Regions from separate parts of the Ectopseudomonas hydrolytica genome, predicted to be linked through region 2. Evidence: riboswitches for the same ligand, from Rfam matches in the RefSeq annotation. Region 2 holds a riboswitch; the other holds the start of a gene.
The links. Region 2 has a riboswitch for cobalamin ahead of cobG (precorrin-3B synthase). Riboswitches for the same ligand answer to the same signal wherever they lie in the genome.

Region 1: it holds a riboswitch for cobalamin, as region 2 does, so the genes downstream of both, L1F06_RS21215 (TonB-dependent receptor domain-containing protein) here and cobG (precorrin-3B synthase) in region 2, are expected to answer to the same signal.

What each region holds. Positions count from the first base shown of each region.
Region 1 is NZ_CP099397.1:4,510,748-4,519,236, reverse strand. Features, by position in the region: gene L1F06_RS21225 (hypothetical protein) at 1-312, shown strand, start outside; gene L1F06_RS21220 (cobalamin-binding protein) at 314-1,108, shown strand; gene L1F06_RS21215 (TonB-dependent receptor domain-containing protein) at 1,175-3,061, opposite strand; cobalamin riboswitch at 3,151-3,352, opposite strand; gene dxs (1-deoxy-D-xylulose-5-phosphate synthase) at 3,425-5,320, opposite strand; gene L1F06_RS21205 (alpha/beta fold hydrolase) at 5,403-6,353, opposite strand; gene L1F06_RS21200 (carboxyl transferase domain-containing protein) at 6,364-8,489, opposite strand, start outside.
Region 2 is NZ_CP099397.1:5,246,437-5,254,925, forward strand. Features, by position in the region: gene L1F06_RS24675 (cobalt-precorrin-6A reductase) at 1-540, opposite strand, end outside; gene cbiE (precorrin-6y C5,15-methyltransferase (decarboxylating) subunit CbiE) at 537-1,739, opposite strand; cobalamin riboswitch at 1,796-2,119, shown strand; gene cobG (precorrin-3B synthase) at 2,217-3,530, shown strand; gene L1F06_RS24690 (precorrin-8X methylmutase) at 3,523-4,149, shown strand; gene L1F06_RS24695 (precorrin-2 C(20)-methyltransferase) at 4,149-4,889, shown strand; gene cobJ (precorrin-3B C(17)-methyltransferase) at 5,045-6,694, shown strand; gene L1F06_RS24705 (GlxA family transcriptional regulator) at 6,766-7,761, opposite strand; gene L1F06_RS24710 (LysE family translocator) at 7,855-8,466, shown strand; gene L1F06_RS24715 (flavin reductase family protein) at 8,479-8,489, opposite strand, start outside.

The DNA of each region.
Region 1 (8,489 bases), 740 kb from region 2:
GGTGGCACCACGGTGCTGACCATGCCGCTGTTCATCGCCGGCCTGGCTTCGATGTTCGTCAGCCTGCCGCTGTTTTCTGCCTACAAGCGCGCCCTGATCGCCACCGAGAAGGCCCTCGACAGCGACGCAGAGCCGGCCGCCTGGCTGGAACTGGATCGCGTGCGCCTGCGTGCCCTGCTCGGCGCGGCGCTGCCGGCCTGGATCGCCGCCCTGGCGGTGCTGGCCGGGCTCGAGGCGGTACCGCTGGTGCTGCTGGCGTTGTCGTCCATCGTGCTGCACAGCCTCTACCGCATTCCCCGCCAACTCGGCTGACATGCGTGCACTGCTGCTGGCCCTGTGTCTGCTGGCGCTGCCCCTGGCGGCCGCACCACGGGTGGTCAGCCTGGCGCCCTCGCTCAGCGAAATCATGCTCGATCTGGATGCCGCCGACCTGCTGGTCGGTGTGCTCGAAGGCGACGAGCGCCCCGCCGCCCTGGCCCATCTGCCCACCGTCGGCCGCTACGGCCAGCTGGAGTTCGAGCGCCTGCTGCAGCTGGCGCCCGATCTGATCCTGATCGCCCCGGGCAGCGTGCCGCCGGCGCAGCGGGCGCAACTGCAGCGTCTGGGCATCCCCTTGCTGGTGGTCGAGCCACAGCGGCTCGACCAGTTGGGCGATGCCTTCGTCAGCATCGCCCGGCGAATCGGCCGCAGCGAGCAGGGCGAGCGGCTGGCGGCGGAATTCCGCGCCGAACTGGACGCGCTGCGCCAGCGCTACCGGCGCGATCAGCCCCTGAGCGTTTTCTATCAGATCTGGCACCAGCCGCTGTACACCATCGGCGGCGCACAGCTGATCGGCGATGCGTTGGCCGTATGCGGCGGGCGTAATCTGTTTGCCGATCTGCCGCAACCGGCACCGCAGGTCAGCGTGGAGGCGGTGCTGGCGCGCAATCCGGACGTGATTCTCGGTGGCAGCCATGCCGAGCTGAGCGCCTGGCAGGCCTGGCCGCAGCTGCATGCGGTGCGCCAGGGCCAGGTCTGGGCCGTGCCGGACAAGGGCCTTGAGCGGCCCAGCCGGCAGATGCTGGGGGCCATCGAACAGCTATGCGAGCTGATGGCGGCGGCGCGTTAGCCGCAGTTTGCTTGGTGCGCACGGCGCACCCTACGAGCGCCGTAGGGTGCGCCGTGCGCACCGAGGTCAAAGTTGCGGTGTCCAGCTCAGAGAGAGCAGGGCGCTGCGGCCTTCTTCGCGATAGCCGTAATAGTTCACGCTGCTGAAGAACGGATCGTTCGGTCGGCTATACAGAGCTTGGGAATAGTCCTTGTCCAAGATGTTGTCGACCTTGATTTGCCACAGCAGCTCATCGCTCATCCGCCAGCTCGCACGCGCACCGAGCAAACCGTAGCCGGCGATCTCTCGAGTGTTGGCGGCGTCGTCATAGCGACCGGAGAAGGCCTGCCAGGTGATGCCAGCGGCGAAGGCGCCGAACTGGCGATCCAGGTCCAGGCTCAGGCTGCGTTTGGCGCGGCGCGGCAGGGTATGGCCGCTGTCGCGATCGCGTGGGTCGAGCAGACTGGCGCCGAGTACGGCCTGCCAGCCCAGCACCTCGCGTTCCAGGCTCAGTTCCAAGCCTTGCAGGCGCGCCTGGTTGACGTTCATCGGCGTGCTGAAGAAGGTTACCGGGTCGCTGACCACGGTGATCAGGTCTTCGACCTCGGTGCGGTAGGCCGACACGCTCCAGCGGGTACTCAGGTGATCGCCGCGCAATTGCGCCTCGTAGGTTTTCGAGCGCTCGGGCGCGAGGTTCGGATTGCCGCCATAGAAGGCGCTGGTGGGGTAGTACAGATCGTTGAAGGTGGGGGCGTGAAAACCCTCGCCATAGCTCAGCAGTAGTTCCAGTCGTTCGGCCAAGTCCAGGCTCAGTGCCGCGTTCCAGGTGTTCTCGCTGCCGAATTGCTCGTTCTTGTCGTGGCGTAGGCCCAGCTCGGTAGCGAAACCGTCGCCGCGATGGCGGTGCTGGACGAAGGCGGCTTGATTCCAGCGCTCGCTCTGGCTGAAGTCGCTGTCCGTGCTCAAACGGTCCTCGAACCAGTCGAGGCCCAGCAGCAGCTGGTTGGCCTCGTCCAGACGCAAGGTATTGAGCCAGGCGGCGCTGTCGCGGTAGGTGTTGAAGCTGTAGTTATTGTCGGCGTTCAGCGGGTCGCGGTTGTCGCTCTTGTCCTCGCTATGGCCGAGTTCCAGGCGGCTGCTCCAGCGCTCGGCGAGCTGCGCTTCGAGATGCGCAGCAGCAGTGGAAACGCTGAAGCGCTCGCTGGGGTTGCCCGGCGCGAAGCTGAACAGATCGTCGTATTCGCTCTCGCCGCGCTGGTCTACCAGGCTTAGGCCGCCCTTGAGGCGCTCGCTGAAGCGATGTTCCAGGCTCAGATTGAATGACTTGCGGCGCAGACCGTCGTGGTCGCCGTCGTTGCCACGGGCATCCTGCGAGCGGTCGAAGCCGGCACGTTCGGCCAGACTGGCGCCGAGATCGAAGCGGGTGTGCTGATCGCCGCCGGACAGACCCAGGCTGCGTTCGAAACTCTGCTGACTGCCGGCGGCCAGGCGCAGCCGCGGCTGCAGACCGGCTTCGCCCTGGCGGGTGAAAATCTGGATAACCCCGCCGATGGCGTCGGCGCCGTATAACGCCGAACGTGGGCCGCGTACCACCTCGATGCGCTCGATCTGCTCGGGGCTGAGGAATTCCAGGCGGGCCAGACCGCTTGCGGCGGCGTTCAGGCGCACGCCGTCGATCAGTACCAGGGTCTGGTTGGCGTTGGCACCACGCAGAAACAGGCTGGTCAGGCTGCCACGGCCGCCATTCTGCACGATGGATACGCCGGGTACGCGGCTGAGCAGATCGGGCACGCTGCTGGCCTGCAAACGCTCGATATCCGTCCGCTCGAACACTGTAGTGGCAGCAGTGGCCTGGCGCAGCGGCTCGGCCTGGCGGCCGGAGGTGATCACCAGCGGCTCGGCGGTATAGGGTTCGGCAGCCAGGGCGAAGCCGGGCAGAACGGCAATGGCCAGAGCCAGACGGGACAGTTTCATTCTTGTGATTCCTCAAAGGTCGGCAGACATTCGAGGAGGGCAGGGGGCAAGCGCGCAGGGCGGCGCTTGACGGTGCGGCCCTCCGCAACACCAGTCGCACCGCCGGGGCCGGTCTCCGGGCTCACGACCCCGGTCCGCCTTCCCGGGAATACCCAGTGGCCGTGGACAAGGTGCAGGCTGTGGCCTGCCGTCGATTACCGTTGCGGGGGCAGCGTCGGGATTGCCTGGATGGGCGCACCGACTTCCCGTTTCACGCCGCGTCAGCAGCGCACCCTGGCGGAACATGAATGGCGCGCACCTTAGTGCGCGCGAGTATGAATGACAAGCAAGGCCCGCTCATTCGGCGATGAGCGGAGCTCATGCTCAGGCCCGCAGCTGGTCGAGGCGTTCGCGCACCGCGCGTTCGATGCCGGCCTGATCAAGGCCGCATTCTGCGAGCATCTGCGCCGGCTTGGCGTGCTCGACGTAGTAATCGGGCAGGCCCAGATGCAGCAGCGGCTTGATGATGTTCTGCGCGGCGAGGAACTCGCTGACCGCGCTGCCGGCCCCGCCCATGACGGCGTTCTCTTCGATGGTCACCAGCAGCTCGTGGCTGCCGGCCAGCTCGCGCAGCAGGGCCTCGTCCAATGGTTTGACGAAGCGCATGTCGACCACGGTGGCGTTCAGCGCTTCGCCGACCTGCAGCGCTTCGGCCAGTTGCACGCCGAATACCAGCAGGGCTGCGCCCTTGCCCTGGCGTCGCACTATGGCCTTGCCGATCTCTAGCGGCTCCAGCCCGGCGTCGAGCGGCGCATTGGGGCCGCTGCCGCGCGGGTAGCGCACCGCGGCCGGGCCATCGAACAGGTAGCCGGTGGTGAGCATGCGGCGCAGTTCGTTCTCGTCGCTGGGGGTCATCACCAGCATGCCGGGGATGCAGCGCAGGTAGGAGATATCGAAGCTGCCGGCATGGGTCGGGCCGTCTTCGCCGACCAGACCGGCGCGGTCGATGGCGAACAGCACATCGAGATTCTGCACCGCGACGTCGTGGATCAGCTGGTCATAGGCGCGCTGGAGGAAGGTGGAATAGATCGCCACCACCGGCTTGACGCCGTCGCAGGCCATGCCGGCGGCCAGGGTCACGGCGTGCTGCTCGGCGATGGCGACGTCGAAGTAGCGCTCGGGGAAGCGCTCGGCGAAGGCCACCAGATCCGAGCCTTCCTTCATCGCCGGGGTGATGCCGACCAGGCGCTGATCTGCCGCGGCCATGTCGCACAGCCACTGACCGAACACGTTGGAGTATTTCGGGCCGCTCGGTTTCCTGGGCACCGCGCTGGGGGTGACTGGCTCGAGCTTGGTGATGGCGTGATAGCCGATGGGGTCGGCTTCGGCCGGGGCGAAGCCCTTGCCCTTCTTGGTCACCACATGGAGGAACTGCGGGCCGTCCAGGTCGCGCATATTGCGTAATGTCGCAAGCAGGGTGGGCAGGTCGTGGCCGTCGATGGGGCCGACGTAGTTCCAGCCCAGTTCCTCGAACAGGGTGCCGGGTACCAGCATGCCCTTGGCGTGTTCCTCGACCTTGCGTGCGATTTCCCAGGCGCCGGGCAGGCGCGAGAGGATCTTCTTGCTGCCCTCGCGCATGCTGGCGTAGGTGCGGCTGGAGATGATCTTGGCCAGGTAGTTGGACAGGCCGCCGACGTTCTTGGAGATCGACATGTCGTTGTCGTTGAGGATCACCAGCATGTTGGCGCCGACGTCGGTGGCGTGGTTGAGCGCCTCGAAGGCCATGCCGGCGGTCAGCGCGCCGTCACCGATCACCGCCACGCTCTTGCGCTTCTCGCCCTTCAGGCGAGCGGCGATGGCCATGCCCAGGGCGGCGCTGATGCTGGTGCTGGAGTGACCGACGCCGAAGGTGTCGTACTCGCTCTCGCTACGGCGCGGGAAGGCGGCCAGGCCGTCCTTCTGGCGCAGGCTGCCCATGCGCTCGCGACGGCCGGTGAGGATCTTGTGCGGGTAGGCCTGATGGCCGACGTCCCACACCAGGCGGTCATCGGGGGTGTCGAAGACGTAGTGCAGGGCGATGGTCAGCTCGATGACGCCGAGGCCGGCACCGAAGTGCCCGCCGCTCTGGCCGACGCTGTAGAGCAGGTACTGGCGCAGTTCATCGGCGAGGGTTTCCAGGTCCGCTTCGGCCAGGCGGCGCAGTTCGTCGGGCGTGTTGGCGCTGTCGAGCAGCGGCGTCAACGGGCGCTCGCGGGGGATCTCGTGGAAAGTGGTCGGCATCAGGCGAATCGTTATAGGCGTAAAAGATGCGGCAGTTTACCTGATGCCAGGAAAACAGCCCAATCCGGTGTCCACGACGCCGTTACCGGTAGTTTCGTGCGAGAAACTCCAGCAGCAGGGCATTGACCCGTTCGGCGCATTCGCCCTGCAGCCAGTGGCCGGCGCCAGGCAGGTCTTGGCGTTCCAGACGCGGCACCTTGTCGGCCATGCGCTTGAGCGTCGGCGCCTCGAAACGACCGATCGGGTCGTTTTCCCCGAGCAGGAACAGCGTCGGCTGCGTTACCTGCAGTTCGGCCAGGTGCTCGGTACGCTGCCAGTTGTGCTCGAAATTTCGGTACCAGTTCAGCGCGCCGCGAAAGCCGTGGCGCTCGAAGGTGCGCCGGTAGTGGGCGAACGTCGCGTCGTTGCACCAGGGCGGCAGTGGCAGATCCTCCGGCATGCCGTCGAACAGCCGCGCGTCGGCCGGCTTGTCTGTCGCCAGCAGGGCATCGCCCAGGCCGCCGAGCAGCAGGCGCAGGCTGCGGGCGATGTCTTCGTCCAGCTCGGCCTCGGCCAGCCCCGGTTCCTGGAAATACAGGATGTAATGGAAGCGCCCGGCATACGCCTCGCGCATCAGCTCGATGGCCGGGCGTTTCGGCCGCCCGCCGAAGGGCACCGACAGCGCGCCGAGCGCCTTGACCCGCTCGGGCTCCAGCAGCGCCAAATGCCAGGCCACCGGCGCGCCCCAGTCGTGGCCGACCACCGCCACCTCGTGCTGGCCGAGCAGGTCCATCGCCGCCTGGATATCGCCGCACAGGGTGAGCAGCTCATAGGCCGCCGGATCGGCCGGCGCGCTGCTGGCGCCGTAGCCGCGCATCTCCGGGGCGAACACGCGGTAGCCGGTGGCGGCCAGCGCCTCGATCTGCGGATGCCAGGCGTACCAGCATTCGGGAAAGCCATGCAGCAGCCACACCGGCTTGCCGTGCTCGGGGCCGGTGCTGTACAGGCTGAGTTCGATGCCATTGACGGCGAGCAGGCGGTGATCGATATGCATGGAGATGTCCTTACCAGGTGTCGATAAAGGGCCGTTTCTTGCCATCACGCCGCGGCGGGCGCGGCGCCGCATTGAGACCGCGCAGCAGCCAGGCGCGGCTGTCGGCCGGGTCGATCACGGCGTCGATCTCCAGATAGCTGGCCATGTTCAGCGCCTTGCCGTTGTCATAGGCCTTGGCCACCAGCTTGTCGAACAGCGCCTGGCGCGCGGCCTCGTCCGGCTGGGCCGCCAGCTCCTTGGCGAAGCCCAGGCGCACCGCGCCTTCCAGGCCCATGGCGCCGAATTCGCCACTGGGCCAGGCGGCGGTGAACAGCGGCGAGTGGAAGCTGCCGGCGGCCATGGCCTGGGCGCCGAGGCCGTAGCCCTTGCGCAGCACCAGGGTGAAGAAGGGCACCGTGAGGCTGGCGGCGGTGACGAACAGGCGCGAGACGTGGCGCACCGTGGCCTGTTTCTCCGCCTCCGGCCCGACCATGAAGCCGGGGGTGTCGCATAGCGATACGATGGGCAGATCATGGGCCTCGCACAGTTGTAGAAAGCGCGCGGCCTTGTCGCCGGCCACGGCATCGATGGCGCCACCCAGGTGCGCGGGGTTGTTGGCGATCAGGCCGAAGGGCTTGCCCTCGATGCGGATCAGCGCGGTGATCAGGCCGGGGGCGAACTGGCGGCGCAGCTCCAGCACGCTGCCCTCGTCGGCCAGCAGCTCGATCACCTGGCGGATGTCGTACACGCGCAGGCGGTTTTCCGGGATCACCTGGCGCAGCTCGCGAGGATCGCTGCACTGCCAGTCGCTTACCGGGCCCTGGAAATAGCTCAGGTACTGCTTGGCCACGGCGACCGCTGCGGCCTCGTCTTCGACCAGCACGTCGATCACCCCGTTGGGGCCCTGCACGCTGGTCGGGCCAACCTGCTCGGGGGTGAAACTGCCCAGGCCGCCGCCTTCGATCATCGCCGGGCCGGCCATACCGATGCTGGCATTGCGGGTGGCGATGATCACGTCGCAGCAGCCGAGCAGCGCCGCGTTGCCGGCGAAGCAGCGGCCGGAGACCACGCCCACCGTCGGTACCAGGGCGGAGAGCTTGGCCATGGCGACGAAGGTGTGGCAGTCCAGCCCGGCCACGCCAACGAAGTCGGTATCCCCCGGCCGGCCGCCACCGCCTTCGGCGAACAGCACCACCGGCAGGCGCCACTGCTCGGCCAGGGCCAGCATGCGGTCGGTCTTCTTGTGGTTCATCACCCCCTGGGTGCCGGCGAATACCGTGTAGTCGTAGGCGACGGCCATGCAGCGCGCGGCCTCGCTGCCGAAGCGCGCGGCGTTGATCGTGCCGATACCGGCGACCAGGCCGTCGGCCGGGCTCAGCTCCAGCAGCTCCTCGGGCGAACGGCGACGGCGCTGGGCGGCCAGGGCCATGGCGCCGTATTCGATAAAGCTGCCGTCATCGAGCAAGTCGGCGAGGTTTTCCCTTACGGTGCGCTGGCCGGTCTTGCGCCTTTTCGCCACGGCTTCGGGGCGGCGAGCATCGGTCAGCCGAGCATGGCGCTCCAGCACTTCGGCCAGATCGGCGCGGATATGCGCCAGGTCGATTGCCTGCTCGCCATGGCTGTCCAGACCATCCACCTCGGCCGGCTCCAGGAAAGCCAGCGCCTGGCCCTCGCCGACGGCTTCACCGGGTGCCACGGCCAGTGCACGGACGATGCCGCTGTGCTCGGCCTTGACCTCGAATTCCATCTTCATCGCCTCCAGCACGGCGATGCGCTGACCGGCGGCCACGGCGTCGCCTTCGGCCAGCGCCAGGCTGACCAGCACGCCAGCGCTGGGCGCATTCAACGCCAGGGTGCCGGGCGGGGCGTCGAGGCTGGCTCTGGCGCTTTGCGCAGAGGTGTCGCCGGCAAAGTAACGGTGCGGGTGGGCCTGCTCGCGAGGGGCCAGCAGCTCGCCCAGGTGACGCTCGACATAGGTGGTGTCGACCTGATTGGCGATCACCTCGTCGCGCTGCAGCAGGTTCTGCAGCAGGTGCAGGTTGCTCGCCACGCCGTCGAGGCGGAACTCGCACAGTGCCCGGTAGGCGCGGCGCAGGGCGCCGGGGTAGTCGCTGGCGCTGGCGATCAGCTTGGCGATCAGCGAATCGTAGGCCGGGC
Region 2 (8,489 bases):
GAACAGCGCACGTTCCTCGTCCAAAGAGAACGGCCCGCGCGCGCCGATGATCTCGGCACGCGGCGGCGCCGGTTCGGCCTGCAGGCAGCGCACCGTCCAGTGCTGGTGCTCGGGTATCTCGTGCAGATGCGCCAGCGGCTCGCGACCGGAGGTGAAGAACGGCCGCTGGAACGGCGTCAGCGCGCGGGTCAGTTCATCCCAGCCATCCACCTCGCGCCAGTCGTCGCCTGCGCCCGGCTGCCAGCCGGGGCGGCGCAGGGCCCAGCAGGGCACACCAGCAGTCTCGGCGGCGCGGGCGGCGTTATGGCTGATCTGCGCGGCATAGGGGTGGGTCAGATCCAGCAGCAGCTCGATGTCTTCTTCGGCGATAAAGGCCGCCAGGCCTTCGGCACCGCCAAAGCCGCCGACGCGCACGCGGCAGGCCAGGTCGTCCGGCACGCGGCCGAGGCCGGCCAGGCTGTAGACGGTATCCGGCCCGAGGCGGCGGGCCAGGCGCAGGGCCTCGGTAGTGCCGCCGAGCAGCAGAAGTCGCGCGCTCACGGCTTGCGCACCGCCAGCAGGGTGATCGGCAGCGCCGCGCGCCAGGTGTCGAACCCGCCCAGCGGCTGCGCCTGGGCCACGGTGAGCCGCAGCAGCTCGCCACCCTGCCGTTCGCGAAAGGCCACCAGCGCCGCCTCGCTCTGAATGGTCACGGCATTGGCCAGCAGGCGCCCGCCGGGCTTGAGTGCGGCCCAGCAATCATCCAGCACACCGGGCACGGTGACGCCGCCGCCGATGAAAATGGCATCCGGCGCTGGCAGCCCGATCAGGGCCTCGGGCGCATGCCCGGCGACCAGTTGCAGCCCGGGGACGCCGAGGGCATCGCGATTGTGGCGGATATGGGCCTGACGCCCTTCGTTGGCCTCGACGGCGATGGCGCGGCAGGCCGGGTGCGCGCGCATCCATTCGATGCCGATGGAGCCACAACCGGCGCCCACGTCCCACAGCAGCTCACCGGGCAGCGGCGCCAGGCGCGCCAGGGTCACCGCGCGCACGTCGCGCTTGGTCAGCTGGCCGTCGTGGCGGTAGGCCTCGTCAGGCAGACCACAGGTCGGTGGCAGCAGGTGTGCTCCGGCGTCGGCCAGGCATTCCACGGCCAGCAGGTTGAGGTCGGCGCCGCGCGGCAAGTCCCAGCTCGCGGCCAGGCCCTCGATGCGGCGCTCATCCGGCCCGCCAAGGTGTTCCAGCAGGGTCAGGCGACTGGCGCCAAAACCGCGTGCGCACAGGGCTTCGGCGACCTGCGCGGGCGTGTCACCATCGGCGCTCAACACCAGCAGGCGCATGCCGGGAAACAGCCGGGCGTTGAGCGTGGCGAGCGGCCGGCCGACCAAGGAGACCACATCAATCTCCTGCAGCGGCCAGCCCAGACGCGCAGCCGCCAGCGACACCGAGGACGGCGACGGCAGTACCTGCAGCTCATCGGCCGGCAGCTGGCGCGCCAGGCTGGCGCCGACGCCGTAGAACATCGGGTCGCCGCTGGCCAGCACGCACACCGCCTCGCCACGCCGCGCCAGCAGCGGTTCAAGGTTGAAGGGGCTGGGCCAGGTTTCCCGCTCGCCACCGATGCAGGGCGGCAGCAAGGCCAGCTGACGCGGCGCACCGACGATGCGTGTAGCCGCCAGCAGCGCGCGGCGCGCGGCCTTGCCCAGGCCGGGGTAGCCGTCTTCACCGATGCCGACCAGGGTCAACCAGGGTTTCATCTACCTTCCTCGCAAGTAGCCGACAGGGCGCGTGTCGCGACGCCGGGCAAAGCGGGCATAATACAGCCTTCGTCGGTGCCCCTTATAAAACGGGCCTAAGAGGGAACACGGTAAAACCGTGGCTGCCCCCGCAACTGTAAACAGCGAGTCCAATGCAATCGGCCACTGGGTGAAAGGCCGTTGAAAAACGTAGGCGAGGTAGGCAAGACAAGGCAAAAACGGCCGAAAAAGCGCAGTTTACGTGTTGTAAATGAGCATTTTGAGGCCGTTTTTAACGCCGTATTGCCAACGTAGGTAGTTTTTCAACGGCCTGTTAACCGGGAAGGCGCAGCGGATCATGACCTGTCAGCCAGGAGACCTGCCGACGAACGCTGGTCGCGAGTGCCAACATCGGGCGGGGTGTACCGATGCCATGGAATCCCCCTGTGGGCGGATTTCGCTGGTTCGGTCGCCGCGTCGTTAGCCACAGGTGACCGCTTGCACACCTCCATTCGCCCTTCCGCCTGTCCCGGCCTGCTGCGCATCGTCCCCGCGCTGGACGGTGGCATCTGCCGTATCAAGCTGCCCGGCGGCGTGCTGCGCAGCGCCCAGGCGCGCGCGATTGCCGAGGCGGCGCGGCATGGCGCAAGCGGCGTGCTGGAGCTGACCAACCGCAGCAACCTGCAGATCCGCGGCGTGCTGCCCGGCCAGGAAAACGCGCTGATCGACGCGCTGCTGAGCGCCGGCCTAGGCCCGCGCGTGGCCGCCGCCGACGATGTGCGCAACCTGCTGCTCAGCCCCGCCGCCGGCCTCGACCCGCACATGCGGATGGACGTGCGCCCACTGGCCGGCCAGTTGCTCGACCTGCTGCAGGACACCCCGGCGCTGCATGCCCTGTCGCCCAAGTTCGCCCTGCAACTCGATGGCGGCGAAGCCTTGGCCATGCGCGAACACCCCCACGACCTGTGGCTGGCGGCCGACGACGAACACCACTTGCTGCTGGGCCTGGCCGGCTGCCCTGGCGATGCGCCCGTCGCACGCGTCGAAGCGAGCCAGGCGCTCGAGCTGGTTCGCCAGCTGCTGCTGCTGTTCCTCGAACTGGCCACGCCCGAGCAGTCGCGCATGCGCCAGTTGCTGACGCAGATCCCGGCCAACGAACTGCTGCAACGCCTGCAGGCGCGCCTGGATTCTGCCCTGCAGCCGGCCCCGGCCACCTGGCAGCCCGCCGCCACCATCGAGCGCGCGCCGGCGGGGATTTATCCACAGGCGCAGAGCGGCCTGTGCATGGTCGCCGCTGGCGCCCAGCTGGGCCGGTTGCACGCCGAACAACTGACCACGCTGGCCGAGCTGAGCGAGCGCCATGGCGATGGCGAGCTGCGCCTGACGCCCTGGCAGGGTCTGCTGCTGGGCAACGTCCCCGAAGCCCGCGCCCGCGAACTGCTGGCTGAGCTGGACCAGCTGGGCCTGCTGACCCAGGCCGACGAGCCGCTGCTCGGCCTGGTCGCCTGCACCGGTTCGGCCGCCTGCGCCCGCGGCTTGGCCGACAGCAAGCACCACGCCCTGCACCTGGCCGAGCTGCTGCGCGCAAGCCGCGCCCGCCCTCAGGTGCACCTCAGCGCCTGCCCGCGCAGTTGCGCCAGCGCCCGCGTGCAGCCCTATACCCTGCTGGCCAGCACGCCCGATCACTACCAGCTCTACCAACGCACGCCCGAGGCACCCGGTTTCGGCCGTCTGCTGGCGCCGGCCATGACCATCGACGAGGCCGGCGCCTGGTTCGCCCGCCAACACCCCGCAGGAAAACCCGATGCTTGATTACATCCGCGACGGCCAGGAAATCTACCGCCGCTCCTTCGCCACCATCCGCGCCGAGGCCAACCTCGACGGCATCCCCGCCGACCTGGAGAAACTCGCCGTACGGGTGATCCACGCCTGCGGCATGGTCGACGTGGTGGAGGATCTGCGCTTCTCCGCCGGTGCCGGCGCGGCCGGTCGTGCGGCGCTGCTAGCTGGCGCGCCGATTCTCTGCGATGCGCGCATGGTCGCCGAGGGCATCACCCGCCCGCGCCTGCCGGCGAACAACCACGTGATCTGCACCCTGCATGACGCCGGTGTGCCGGAGCTGGCCCGCGAAGTCGGCAACACCCGCTCGGCGGTGGCCCTGGAGCACTGGCGCGAGCACCTGGAGGGCAGCGTGGTGGTGATCGGCAATGCCCCCACCGCGCTGTTCTACCTGCTGGAAATGCTCGACGCCGGCGCGCCCAAGCCGGCGCTGATCATCGGCATGCCGGTGGGCTTTATCGGCGCGGCGGAATCCAAGGATGCCCTGGCCGCAGACAGCCGCGGCGTGCCCTACGTGATCATCCGTGGCCGCCGTGGCGGCAGCGCCATGGCGGTGGCCGCGGTCAACGCCCTGGCCTCGGAGGTGGAATGATGGCTGGTCGTCTGCTCGGCCTCGGCGTCGGCCCCGGCGACCCCGAGCTGCTTACCCTCAAGGCCCTGCGTCTGCTCCAGTCGGCGCCGGTGGTGGCCTACTTCGTGGCCAAGGCCAAGCACAATGCCGGCCACGGCGGGAATGCCTTCGGCATCATCGAAAAGCACCTGGACGCCGCCCAACAGCGCCTGCCGCTGGTCTACCCGGTGACCACCGAGAAGCTCGCCCCGCCGCTGTCCTACGAGGATGTGATCGCCGACTTCTACGACACCTGCGCCGAGCAGATCGCCCGGCTGCTGGACGCGGGCCAGGACGTGGCGGTGATCTGCGAGGGCGACCCGTTCTTCTACGGCTCCTACATGTACCTGCACGATCGCCTGGCCGACCGCTACGAGGTGGAGGTGGTACCCGGCGTGTGCTCCATGCTCGGCTGCGCCTCGGTGCTCGGTACACCGCTGGTGTACCGCAACCAGAGCTTGAGCGTGCTCTCCGGCGTGCTGGCGGAAGACGAGCTGGAACAGCGCCTGCGCGACGCCGAGGCCGCCGTGGTGATGAAGCTCGGGCGCAACTTCGACAAGGTACGCCGCGTGCTGCGCAAGCTGGGCCTAGATGGCCGCGCCCATTACGTCGAGCGCGCCACCATGGCCAGTCAGAAGATCGTGCCGCTGGACGAGGTGGAGCCGATGGATTCGCCGTACTTCTCGATGATTCTGGTGCCCGGGCAGAAGTGGCGGGGATAACACCGCCAACGCTGTAGGAGCCGGCTTGCCGGCGATCCATTGCAGGCGCATCGCCCGCAAGCGGGCGCCTACGAAAAATACCTCGAAGCGCGTAGCCCGGATGCAATCCGGGAAACCCATTCCCCGGCTTGCATCCGGGCTACAGGATTTACCGCATGAACATCGTCATCCTCGGCGCCAGCGCGCTGGCCACTGCACAACGCCTCAAGGCGCTTTATCCACAGGCCGTGATCCATGGCCTGCGCGGCCGTGTCGATGTCGCAGAGCGCCATTACGACGACTTCGGTGACCACCTGCGCGCCCTGTATCGCGCCGGCCAGCCGCTGCTGGCGCTATGCGCCGCCGGCATCGTCATCCGCAGCCTGGCCGCGCTACTGGCGGAAAAGGGCACCGAGCCGCCGGTGCTGGCCCTGGCCGAGGACGGCAGCGCCGTGGTGCCGCTGCTCGGCGGCCTGGCCGGGGTCAATCGTCTGGCCCGCGAGATCGCCCCGCACCTGGGCGTGGCGCCGGCCATCACCACCAGCGGCGAACTACGCTTCGGCACCTGCCTGCTGGAGCCGCCGGCCGGCTATGCGCTGGCTGACCTGCAGCAGGGCAAGCGCTTCGTCAGCGATCTGCTCGGCGGCGAGAGCGTGCGCATCGAGGGCCAGGCGCCCTGGCTGGAGGCGGCGCAGCTGCCGGTGGATCAGACCGCGTCGCGGGTGATCCATATCACCGCCGAGCAACGCCCACCGAGGGCCGACGAACTGCTGATCCACCCGCGCGTCGCTGCCGCGCTGATCGAACGCCCCGGCGCCGACCTGGCCACCCGCCTGCAGCAGGCGCTGAGCGCCGCCAAGCTGGCGCCGCAGGCACTGGCCTGCCTGCTTGCGGACAAAGGCTGGATGGCCAATGCCGAGCTGCACGCGGCCGCAAGGGAGCTCAGGCTACCGCTGCGTTTTATCCACAGCGCCTCCCAGCTGCCTGCCGAATGCCACCGGGGCGACGGCCTGCGCCTGCTGCTGGGCGAACAACCACTGGATATCGAGCGCTTCGGTCAGCGCCGCGGCCGTCTTAGCGTGGTCGGCCTCGGCCCCGGCGCAGCCGAGCATATGACCCCGGCCGTGCGCCGTGCCCTGGACGAGGCCGAAGATCTGCTCGGCTACGACACCTACGTGAAGATGGCCGGCCCGCTGCGCGCCGATCAATGCGTGCACCCCAGCGACAACCGCGAGGAACTGCAGCGCGCCGCCCATGCCTTCGAACTGGCCGCCACGGGCCGCCGCGTGGTGATGATCTCCTCCGGCGACCCCGGCGTATTCGCCATGGCTGCTGCCGTGATGGAAGCGCTGGAAAGCCCGCAGAGCGAGGCCTGGCACGGCGTCGAACTGGAGGTGCTGCCGGGCGTCTCCGCCGCCCTGGCCACCGCCGCCAAGGCCGGCGCGCCGCTGGGCCACGACTTCTGCCTGATCTCCCTGTCCGACAACCTCAAGCCCTGGGCGGTTATCGAAAAACGCCTGCAGCATGCCGCCATCGCCGATCTGGCCATGGCCTTCTACAACCCGATCTCCAAGGCCCGCCCCTGGCAACTCGGCCGCGCCCTGGAGCTGCTGCGCCAGCATCGCGAACCGCAGACCCTGGTGGTGCTGGGGCGCGATATCGGCCGCCCGGCCGAAGCCCTGCGCACCCTCACCCTCGGCGAGCTGACCCCGGAGCTGGTCGATATGCGCACCCTGGTGATCATCGGCTCCAGCCAGACCCGCCGCTTCCCCCGCGCCGATGGTGGCGAGTGGGTGTATACGCCGCGCAGTTATCCACAGGATTGATGGGTGCGCACGGCCTAGGCGGCCCTGCGACACCCTGCGCCGACCCGTAGGGTGCGCTGTGCGCACCAGATCTATCCGGCGTCGACCCCCTGCATACCACGCTGCCGCCGAAAGGCCCCCGGCGCCACGCCGAAGCGCTGACGAAACAGCTTGCCCAGATGGCTGGCATCACTGACGCCGATCTCGTCGGCAAGCTGCGCCAGGCTGTGGCTGGAATTGAGCAGGCGCCAGCGCACATGCTGCAGGCGCAGCTCGTTCCAGTATTCGCGCGCACTCATGCCCTGGCTGGCATGGAACAGGCGGTCGAGCTGACGCCGGCTGATGCCGACGCTGGCCGCCAGTTGCTCGATGCCGTCGGCGCTGGCCAGGCCATGACGCATCAGGGCGATGGCGCGATCGACATGACGTTCGCCGCTCGGCGCCACCTGCAGTGAACGCAGCGCGTGCTGGCCGCTGCGCGTCTCGTCCACCAGCATATCGGCCAGGCCCTTGAGCGCGCGGGCCCGACCACTGCCCTGGGCCAGCAGTTCCACCGCCAGGTCGATGGCCGCCGCGCCGCCGGCGCAGGAGATTCGCTCGCCATCGAGGCAATACAGGCGTTCGCGGGCGAGGCGCACATGCGCAAAGCTGGCGCGGAACTCCGCCTCATGCCGCCAGTGCACCGCAACCCTGTGCCCGTCGAGCAGGCCGCAGGCGGCCAGCAGGAAGCTGGCATTGTCGATCGCCACCAGCTTGACCCCGGCGCGCGCGGCGCGGCGCAGCAGCGGCTGGTAAGCCGGCGCCAGCGCCGCGGTGGCCTGCGCGTTGCGCCCACCGAACAGCACCAGGTAGTCGTAGTCGGCCAGATCGAGTTCCTCTGGCGTGGCCTCGATGCGCAGCGCCGCGCCACTGCTGGACAGCACATGCCCCGGCTGCAGGCCGAGGATGGTCCAGGCGCAGTAGCGCTGGCGGCTGTAGTCCTCGTCGTCGGCGCTGAAGCGCAGCTTGTCGAGAAAGCCACCGAACGGCAGCAAGGCGAACTCCGGCAGGGGCAGCAGGAGAAAACGCAGATCGGGGCATTCGGCCATGTCAGTCCAGAATCAACCTTTAAATGACCAGAATCTACCTCAATCACGACACTGTCGCTGACTAGACTGGCCGCGCCCTCACAGGAGACCTGCATGGCCCTCGAACTCTGGCTCGTCTATTTCGTCGCCACCCTCGGCCTGGCGCTGACGCCCGGCCCCAACAGCCTGCTGGCGCTGACCCACGGCGGGCTGTACGGCGCACGCATGGCGCTGGCCACCATCCTCGGCGGCGTGGTCGGCTTCAGCACGCTAATCGCCCTGGCCATGTTCGGCCTCAGTGCCCTGCTCAAGACCGCGCCCAACACGTTGCTGGCGCTGAAGTGGATCGGCGGCGCCTACCTGATCTGGCTCGGCGTGCAGCTGTGGCGCACTCCGGCGCTGCTGCCCGGTCTGGCACTGGACAGCGCACGCCCGAAGGTTTTCATCCTGTTTCGCCAGGGCCTGCTGTCGGCGCTGTCGAATCCCAAGGTGATCCTGTTCTATGGCGCCTTCCTGCCGCAGTTCGTCGACCCGCAGCGCGGCCTGGCCGTGCAGTTCGTGGTGATGGCCGCCACCTTCGCCGTGGTCGAATTCCTCGTCGAGCTGCTGCTGGCGCTGCTGGCCTTCCGCGTGCGGCCCTGGCTGCAGCGCGGCGGCCGTGCCTTCAACCGCAGCTGCGGCGTGCTCTTCGTACTGATCGGCGTGGCGTTGCCGCTGGCACGCTGAGCAAGTCCGTGATCAGGCCTTGA